DNA from 2 places in the Herbaspirillum sp. Her3 genome. Region 1 is predicted to be linked to the other one. Evidence: riboswitches for the same ligand, from Rfam matches in the RefSeq annotation. Region 1 holds a riboswitch; the other holds the start of a gene.

Region 1 (4,539 bases):
GGTGCTGCCGGCCTCGGCATTTTCTCCGGACGAGTTGATCGCGCGCCACCACGGCTATCTGCCGTACTGCCTGCACGTCGCCTGGGGCGCCCACGAAGGCTGCCTGGCAGTGCGTGAGCAGGGCGGACCGGTACGGCTGTTCTCGGCCAAGATGGCCAGGGTGTCGGAGCGGATAGACACCATCACCCTGGACATCGGGCTGGCCGATCTGGAGTGTGCGGCCCGCTTGTGGGAGTGCGCCGGCCTGTTTGCCCGCTGCGAGACCGATGCCCGCCTGCTGAGACTGAGCCCGCCCGAGCGACACCGGCATGCCGCCCGCGCCATCGAGCGGGTACCCGCCACGACCGCGCCCGGCCAGGAAATCAACCAGCTCGCGCTGTACGACGCCGAAGCAGCGCAGTGGCATTTCATCTCCCTGGATCTCTTTGCCAGCGTGGCGGGCCAGACGCGCTGAAGAGGCGACAGCTTCCGGTCTGCCGTTGACGACCAGGCAGGCCAAGCATTCAAAAAGCCAGTAAGAAGAGACTTCCTGTCGTCATTGAGAGTTTTCTCATATTCATTGCATTGCCCTTCTGCAACTATGGGGGTGAGGTTTGATCCTCGCCGCGCCCGCCCCCATCCCTGTTGCCTGAAGGAGCCGCCCTTGAACCGCTTCCTTGCCCCTTTGTACCGTTCCAAGGCAAACATGCTGCGCTGCTTGCCGTTGATCCTGCTCTTCGTCTGCCTGGCAGCGTTGCCAGGGCCGCCAGCACCGCCTGAAGAAGTGCTCGATAGTTGCCTGGCCGTGGACCAGATGCCCTTGAGCGCGGTCAGCATCGATCCCGTCGCAGGCCGGGTCGAGGTCATGGAAGGCGGCCCGGCGTCGCCGTACAGCCTGTACCTGCCCGATGGCGACAACCGCATGCTGCGCATCGGCTATGCCAGTGGCAAGCCGCCCGGACGCGACTACCTCTTCGTCAACTCGCACCGGGGCTACCTCGACCGCGCCGTGGGCCTGAGCCCGGACGCCGCGCCCCGCCTGGAACGCCCGCACAAGGCTTTGTTTGCCATGCTGGGCTACCTGGGCGAGCGCTACCTGTGCCTGATGGAAATGCACGGGCAGGGCGGCGGCACGCGCCAGCGCTCGGCCTACGTGGCCCGCATCCCCAGCCGCATGGGTGTGGAAATGACCCTGTATTACAAACTGGCGGCATCGCCCGTGCCGTCCTCATCCTCGCCGGCGCCTGTCTCGCCGGGCCTGCCGGCGCGTCCCGACACCCCCCGCTAAAGCCGCCGCCAGCAGGCAGCTTGACCACTTCCGCTGACAATCGCGGTTGCCCAAGCCGGTCCCCGCCTTTATACTTCGTGCCTTGAGCATTGCTTCTGGTATCCCGCGCGCAGCCGCGCCAGGGATTGAAACGGGAAGCCGGTGCGGCCGGTGCCACAGCACCGCGCCAAGGCCGGCGCTGCCCCCGCAACGGTAAGCGAGGAAGGACACGCACTACGCCACTGTGCCGCGCGCATGGGAAGGCGCCTGTCCCGAAGCCCAGGCTTCCCCTCGCCAGCCCGGAGACCGGCCAGTGGCAACTTCTTCAATGCATCGCGGAGGGCGATCATGCGGAAAGCTTCCATCATTTCCCGCTGGTGTGAACCGGCGCCGTCCGATGACGGCGGGATCGTGCTTGGGCGCTCGCCGCGTGGCTTCCTTCGTTTCATCCACCTGTCCAAGGAAAGCGCATGTCCACTCCCTCCGGTCTGAATGCCCGCCAAGTCGCCGACTCCACCCCCTCCGTTCACACCGGCAGCCAGGTCTGGCGCGACCGCATCGCGCCTTCGCTGCTGGCCTTTGCGCTGGGCGTGGCGCTGATCTACGGTGCCGGCTTCGCCTCCAAGGTCGAGCTGCACAATGCCGCCCACGATGGCCGCCACTCGGCCGGCTTCCCTTGCCACTGAGGAGCGGACGATGAACTGGACGGTCTTGCGGCGCATGGCGTCGGCGGTGGTCATTGCAGGCGCCTTGTCGGGCGTGCTGCTGTCGGGGGTACAGCAATTCCAGGTCGAGAAGATCATCCTCAAGGCAGAGGAATATGAAAAGGCCGGTGAATCAGCTGCCCACGCAGCCGATGCCCACGAGCATGCCCATGAGCACGAGCACGCCCATGACGCCGATGCCTGGGAACCCGCTGACGGCGCTGAACGCACCGGCTACACCGTGCTGGCCAACGTCAGCATGGCGGTCGGTTTTGCGCTGATGCTGGTGGCGGCCTTTACCCTGAGCGGCCGCAAGATCAGCTGGCGCAGCGGCTTGCTGTGGGGCCTGGCCGGTTACGGCGTGTTCTTCGTCGCGCCGTCGCTGGGCTTGCCGCCTGAAGTCCCCGGCACCCTGGCCGCGCCGCTGCATGCGCGCCAGCTCTGGTGGGTGATGACCGCGGCCATGACCGCCGCCAGCCTGGGCCTGTTCGTCTTTACCCGTGGCTGGCCGTGGAAGCTGGCCGGCGTGATGCTGCTGGTGGCACCGCACTTCATCGGCGCGCCCCAGCCCGAGGTCCACGGCAGCGTCGCGCCGGAAGAACTGGCGCAGGCCTTCATCCGTGCCACCGCCGCCGCCAATGCCATCTTCTGGCTGGCGCTGGGCGGGCTGACCGGTTTCTTCTATCGCCGCTTCGGCTGATTTGTCCTGACGTGTCGGACCTCTGTCTGGCGTTGCGGCGCCGGGGAAAGTAAAGCTATCCAAGCCATGAGAACCCATCATCGTCACGTGCTCATGTGCGTGGGTCCGCGTTGTACCGAAAACGGCGTACTGGCCGAAGCCCTGTTCGGCGTGCTGGGCGAGCAGATCGACGCCCGCCCCGAACTGCGCGTCAAGCGTACCCGTACCCACTGCATGGTGGCCTGCAAGGCGCAGGCCCCGGTGGTGGTGGTCTATCCCGAGGGCGTCTGGTATCGCTGCGAAGATGCCAGCGCCATCGAGCGCGTGGTGGTGGAACACCTGGAGGGGGGACGCGAAGTGAGCGAGCTGATCTTCCATCGCCTGGGCAGCGGCGACGTGCTGCCGGAACCGGAGGCCAGCGATGTCTGAATCCTTGGCCCGCATCGTCCTGCTGACGCATGCCCCGACCGACCTGGCCCTGCTGGCCGCTGCGCGCAGCCAGTTGCCGGCGGATTTTCCACCGCTGGCCGGCTATGATCTGCAAGCCCTGCAATCCCGTACCGATGAGCAAGGCCAGCCGCTGCGTACGCTCTCGACCCTGCTGCGTGCCGAGCTGGCCCATGCCAGGGTGATCGTGCTGCGCGTGCTGGGGCGGCTGGGCGCGGTGGCCGGTTTCCCGGAACTGTTGCGGGCCGCACGCGCCGAGGGGCGGCACCTGATCGTGCTCTCCGGCACCGGCGAACCCGATGCCGAACTGGCCGCCGCCTCCACCGCCGCAGCGGACGTGCAGCAGCAGGCGCTGGCCTATTTCAACGGTGGTGGCAGCGTCAATCTGGCGCAACTGCTGCGCTGCCTGTCGGATCGACTGCTCTTCTCCGGCTATGGTTACGAACCTGCGCAAGCCTTGCCGGAACATGGTCTCTATCATCCCGACCTGGAACAGGATGCCAGCCTCGACGACTGGCTGGCCTTGCGCGCCAGCGCACCCGCTGGCAAGCCGGCCGTGGGCATCATCTTCTACCGCGCGCACTGGCTCTCGGGCAATACCGCTTTCATCGATGCGCTGGTCGCCGCACTGGAGGCGCGCGGCATGGACGTGCTGCCGGTCTTCACGTCTTCGCTGCGGGTCTCGTCCGGCAGCGGCAGCGCGCTGCCGCCCGCGCTGGCTTATTTTGCCGGGGGGCGGGTTGATCTCATCATCAATACCACCAGCTTCGCCATGGGCGAGATCACCGCTGGTGGCATCACGCCGGCCGGCTGGTCGGTCTCGGTGCTGGAGCAACTGGACCGCCCGGTGCTGCAAGCCATCACCAGCGGCATGACGCAAGACCAGTGGCAGCATTCCACGCGCGGCATGAACCCGCTGGATGCCGCCATGAACGTGGTCCTGCCCGAATTCGACGGCCGCATCATCGGCGTGCCTTTGTCCTTCAAGCACACCACCGATGCCGGCGTGGTGCAGTACCAGGCCTTGCCGGATCGCGTGCGCCGCATCGCCGGACTGGCGCAGCGTCTGGTGCGTCTGCGCACCACGCCCAATGCGCACAAGCGCATCGCCTTCATCTTCACCAATTCCAACAGCAAGGCCGCACAGATCGGCAATGCCGTGGGGCTGGATGCGCCCGAGTCGCTGATGGCCGTGCTGCGCGCGCTGGCTGCTGACGGCTATGCCATCGGCGAGCTGCCCGAGACCGGCACGGCCCTGATCCACGAACTGGTGGATCGCTGTTCCTACGACGACATCCTCCTCACCGAAGACCAGCTGCGCCGCGCTGCCGCGCGCATTCCCGCAGCGCGTTATGCGCAGTGGTTCGCTGCCTTGCCAGCGGCCTTGCAGGCGCGCATGCAGCGCCAGTGGGGCGCCGCGCCCGGCGAGGCTTACGTCCACGAGCAGCACCTGGTCATTGCCG
Region 2 (4,539 bases), 350 kb from region 1:
ACAAGGCCAGCAGGGACAGCAGCAGGAGGCACAGCACGGGCAGGTAAGGTCGCATCGGCATCAGGCTCAGGACAGGTTTCAGAAGTCGTAACGGGCCGTGAATTTTACTGCCCGTCCGTCTTCCGGGTAGATGCCCGAGACAGCACCGCCACTGCAGTCATAGGCCTGCGAGTAGTACTTGCGGTCAGCCAGGTTGGTGCCGGTCACGGCAAACTCCCAGGCACTCACCCGCAGCGCATAACGGGCATCGACCGTAGTAAAGGACGGCATGCGCGCGCAGGTGTTGGCGAAGTCATTGCCCATGCGCTGGCGGTCCACCCAGCGTGCACCGACGTCGGCACTGTGCTGGCCGGATGTCCAGTTCAGCCGCGCCGACAGCGTATTGGCCGGCACCAGCGCCAGTTGCTTGCCGCTGTTGTCGCCCTCGTCGAAGCGCGCATTGACGTGCTGGTAGGTGGCGGTCGCGCCCAGTGTCTCGGTCAGCTGCACGCGCCCTTCCAGCTCCACGCCCTGATGGCGGGTCGGCGCCAGGTTGCTGTTGGCGCCGAAGCCGCCATTGGCGGTGGGGTCGTAATACAGTTCGTCGCGCACGCGATGGCGGAACCAGCGCACCGTCACCTGGCGTGCTGCATTGCCCAGGGTCGCACCCAGTTCCAGGTCATGCGAGACCTGGGGCTTCAGGACTGCGCCGGTGGGCAAGGCCGTGTAACCGTTCTCGTCGGCCGTGGCCAGGCGATAGCTCTGGCCGGTCTTGACGAAGCCGCGCAGCAACGGCAGCGGTGCGTAGCTGGCCTGCAGGTCCCAGGCATTGACGGCACTGGTGCGGCCATAGGCGCCGGAGCCACTTAGCTGGGTGAACTGCTCGCGGCGCACGCCAGCGGCCAGGCGGGCATTGTGGTCGAACTCGATTTCATCACGCAGGTACAGCGCCTTCGAATGCTGGGATGCATCGCTGTCTCCATAGCTGGCGTTGGTGGCCGAACTCCATTCGGACAGGTCGACCCCGGCGATGGCTTCGTTCTTCCAGAGGCCGCGCTCCAGCACCTGGCGCAGGCGCGGCGAGAACTGCGTCACGCGCACGTTGGTCTGTGCGGACGAGCCGCTGCTGACATAGGTGGAGCGCGAGATCTTCTCGCGATGCGACAGCTCGGCGGCGACATCGATGTCGCCGAAGCGGCGTTCCAGGAAGGCCGTGATGCTGTCGTTGTCATAGGAACCATGGTCCAGCGGCTTGCTGCTCTGGTGCGCATTGGCCTCGTATTGCGCTTGCGTCAGGCTGCCCGGCAGGCCGAAATCGGCGCGCGAGAGGTTGGCGCGCAGGCCGAAGCGCCAGTCGCTGGCGAACCACTGCACCGTGGCACTGGCGTTCTCCTGGTTGGCACGGCTGTTGTCGCGCCAGTTGTCGGCGTGCGATTTGGCATAGCTGGCGTCGATGGACATGTTCTCCCAGCCGCGCGAGACCGCCGCCCGGCCGCCGCGCTGGCCGTTGCTGCCGGCCTCGGCCACCACGGTGCCGTGCGCCGCATTGGCTTGCGGGCGGCGCGTGATGATCTGGATGATGCCGCCGGTGGCGCCGCTGCCATAGAGCACGCTGCTGCCGCCGCGCACGATCTCGATGCGTTCGATGGTCTCGATGGGAATCGAGGACAGCAGCGGCGTGGTCAGCTCATTCTCCGAAATGCGCACGCCATCGACCAGCACCACCATGTTCTGGTCGCCATTGGTGCCGAAGCCGCGCAGGTCCAGCGGAAAATCGCGCGGACCGGCCAGGCTCTGGCGTCCGTAGACGCCACCCAGCTTGCGAATGGCTTCGTTGGCATCACCGATGCCGGCTTCACGGATCTGCTCGGCCGTGATGACGGTGGCCGCCACCGGCGGGAACGCCGGATCATTGGGAAAACGCGAGGCCGACACCACCACGGGCGACAGCGGCTGGTCGGTGTCAGAGCTGGCAGCCAGCGCCGGATGCGCCAGGGTGACCAGGATCAGCGCACAAGCGGTGCGCAGGGCAAAACGGGGACGTGGACCGCCGTGGCAGGCCCGGAAATAAACGATATGCATGAAAAAGACAGGTGATGAAGGTGTACAGCCTGCCTCCCCGCAAGCTGCATTCAACGGAAAACCGCACTGGTATTGCCTGTGCGGCTTCCTCCTGTTCTGGCCGGTCTCCGGACTGCAGGCGTGACCATCGGCCTTCCCATGCGGCGAAGTGAAGGTTCGCGCAAAAACACAGTGGCGTGGAAGATGGCGTTGCCGGCCATACGCAACGAATCAGAACGAATCGTCTCGCCACCGGCACCTGGTTACCGTTGCGGGGGCAGTACACCTTGGCCAGACCGCCTGCTGCCGAGCACCTGCAGCGGGCCTGGCGCGTGTTTCCCGTTCAACTGCCGGCGAGGACACGCCGGCGGGCACCAAAACCGCGCCATTGTAGGCGTGCAGCGTAGCCGCCACAAGCCCGGACCCCGGATGATGTAAATCAGCACAAGCCCGGGGCTGTTTAATTGCTTTCAAGAAAAAGCCGGATAGAATTCATGCTCAGCGTAGTTATATAGAACAAATTCGATATCTTTATCGAAAACATTTGATTCGCGGCCGCCGTCAGTTCTTTGAAGGCGGTCGAAAAATCGAAACAAATGGGGGATTTCACTCGCTGTTTGGCCGATGAGATGGCGGCAGGCAGTCCTATACTTGGCGCCATGGCATGGTCGAGGGGGACTTTTGCTGCTCAGCCGGCCTTACCTGTCATCCCTGAATCGTTGTCGTGGTCTGCGAGCCTTCAGACTTCGCCTTGGGCTGCCGATATCTGTCTGATATCGGGGTCGAGGTGGTTGCTGTGCCTCTTGGAACGACGCATTTGATCCGCCTACGGGCAACTTTGCACAGCAGTGCGCCCACGAGCGCACACCTTTGTTGGGAGAATCAGTAATCATGAGCGACGACGTTGATCTGGAAGCATTGTTTGACGAAATTTCCTCGCAGACGCTACCGGCCATGACTGCCGGCGACCCGGCTGCCGACGCCACCGCCCAGAGCACGGACGCGGCCGCTGCCGGCGAACAGGAGGACCAGAGCGACAAGCCCATGTACGAACGCCTGGGCGGCATCGTGCGCCTGCTGCATGACTCCATGCGCGAACTGGGCTACGACCGCTCGCTGACCGACGTGGCCGAGCAGATCGGCGACGCCCAGAGCCGTCTGGAACACATCGCCACCCTGACCGAACAGGCCGCCAACAAGGTGCTCAATGCCCTCGATTCGGGCATGCCGGCGCAAGACCGCCTGCAGGAGCAAGCCAAGGACATCAACGCCCGCTGGACCAAGCTGTATGCCGGTCAGATGACCATCGACGAATTCAAGGCGCTGGCGGGCGACTCGCAAAAGTTTTCGACCTCGGTGCTGGAATCGACCGAAGCCGAAAAGGCCCGCATGCTGGAAATCATGATGGCCCAGGACTTCCAGGACATCACCGGCCAGCTGATCAAGAAGATCGTGGCCATCACCGCCGCCGCCGAGCGCGAGCTGGCGCAATTGCTGCGCGACAACGCGCCGCCGGAAGTCAAGGCGCAGATCGATGCAGACAAACCGGTAACCCTGATGAATGGCCCCTCCGTGGGAGGCACCGCCATGGGTCAGGACGACGTGGACGACTTACTCGATAGCCTGGGGTTCTAATGGATGACGAAATGCTCAAGGATTTTGTCGTTGAAGCGTTGGAGCTCGCCACCAACGTGGAAGAGCACCTGCTGACGCTGGAACGACATCCTGATGACCTTGAAATCCTCAACGCGGTCTTCCGCGCATTCCACACCATCAAGGGTGGTGCCGGGTTCGTCAACCTGCCGGCCATGGTGTCGGCCTGCCACCTGACCGAAAACCTGTTCGATGCGCTGCGCACCGGCAAGGCTCCGGTCACGCCGCTGGCCATCGAAGCGGCACTGCAGGCCAGTGGCTTCGTGGCCGACCAGCTCAACGAATTGTCCAACGGTGCCGCGCCCGACAGCCTGGCCTCGATGCCGACCGAACTGAAGGACATCCTGACCCAGGCCATCGAAGGCAAGAGCGAAGCCGCCCCCGCTGCCCCTGCCCCTGCGCCGGCTGCTGCCGCCCCCGCCGCTGCCGTGCCGGTGGCCGCTGCCGTGGCAGCCGCCCCGGTGGCCTCCGGTGGCACGGTCGATGGCAGTGCCAGCGTGATGAAGAATGGCGAACTGGACTGGCCCGCGCTCTACCAGGCGCTGGTACCGGGCGCAGCCGCCGCTGCCCCGGAAGCACAGGACCAGGCCGAAGCCGCTCCGACCACTGCTCCCGCAGCAGCACCGGCGGCAGCGCCCGCCGCCGCTGCGGCAGCCGATGGCGAGCCCAAGGCCGCAGCGCCGGTCCAGCAAAACCGCCGCTCCACCGACTCCCCTGGCGGCACCAAGGAAGAAAGCATCCGTATCGATGCCGGCAAGCTGGACGCCCTGCTGGAAGTGGCCGGCGAATCGGTACAGGCCGCCAACCAGGCCGCCGTGCTGCTGGAAAAGCTGCAACAGTTCAAGT

The links. A riboswitch is a leader RNA that binds a small molecule or an ion and turns the genes downstream of it on or off. The one in region 1 is predicted to bind cobalamin.
Region 2: another riboswitch for cobalamin. It lies ahead of ACVC5H_RS09925 (TonB-dependent receptor); the one in region 1 lies ahead of ACVC5H_RS11545 (CbtB domain-containing protein).

Annotation. Positions count from the first base shown of each region.
Region 1 is NZ_CM176328.1:2,508,110-2,512,648, forward strand. It holds gene ACVC5H_RS11535 (hypothetical protein) at 1-454, shown strand, start outside; gene ACVC5H_RS11540 (hypothetical protein) at 644-1,267, shown strand; cobalamin riboswitch at 1,347-1,575, shown strand; gene ACVC5H_RS11545 (CbtB domain-containing protein) at 1,717-1,932, shown strand; gene ACVC5H_RS11550 (CbtA family protein) at 1,943-2,650, shown strand; gene ACVC5H_RS11555 ((2Fe-2S) ferredoxin domain-containing protein) at 2,717-3,058, shown strand; gene ACVC5H_RS11560 (cobaltochelatase subunit CobN) at 3,051-4,539, shown strand, end outside.
Region 2 is NZ_CM176328.1:2,156,435-2,160,973, reverse strand. It holds gene ACVC5H_RS09930 (FecCD family ABC transporter permease) at 1-55, opposite strand, end outside; gene ACVC5H_RS09925 (TonB-dependent receptor) at 79-2,061, opposite strand; gene ACVC5H_RS09920 (hypothetical protein) at 2,060-2,185, shown strand; cobalamin riboswitch at 2,143-2,434, opposite strand; gene ACVC5H_RS09915 (protein phosphatase CheZ) at 2,932-3,675, shown strand; gene ACVC5H_RS09910 (chemotaxis protein CheA) at 3,675-4,539, shown strand, end outside.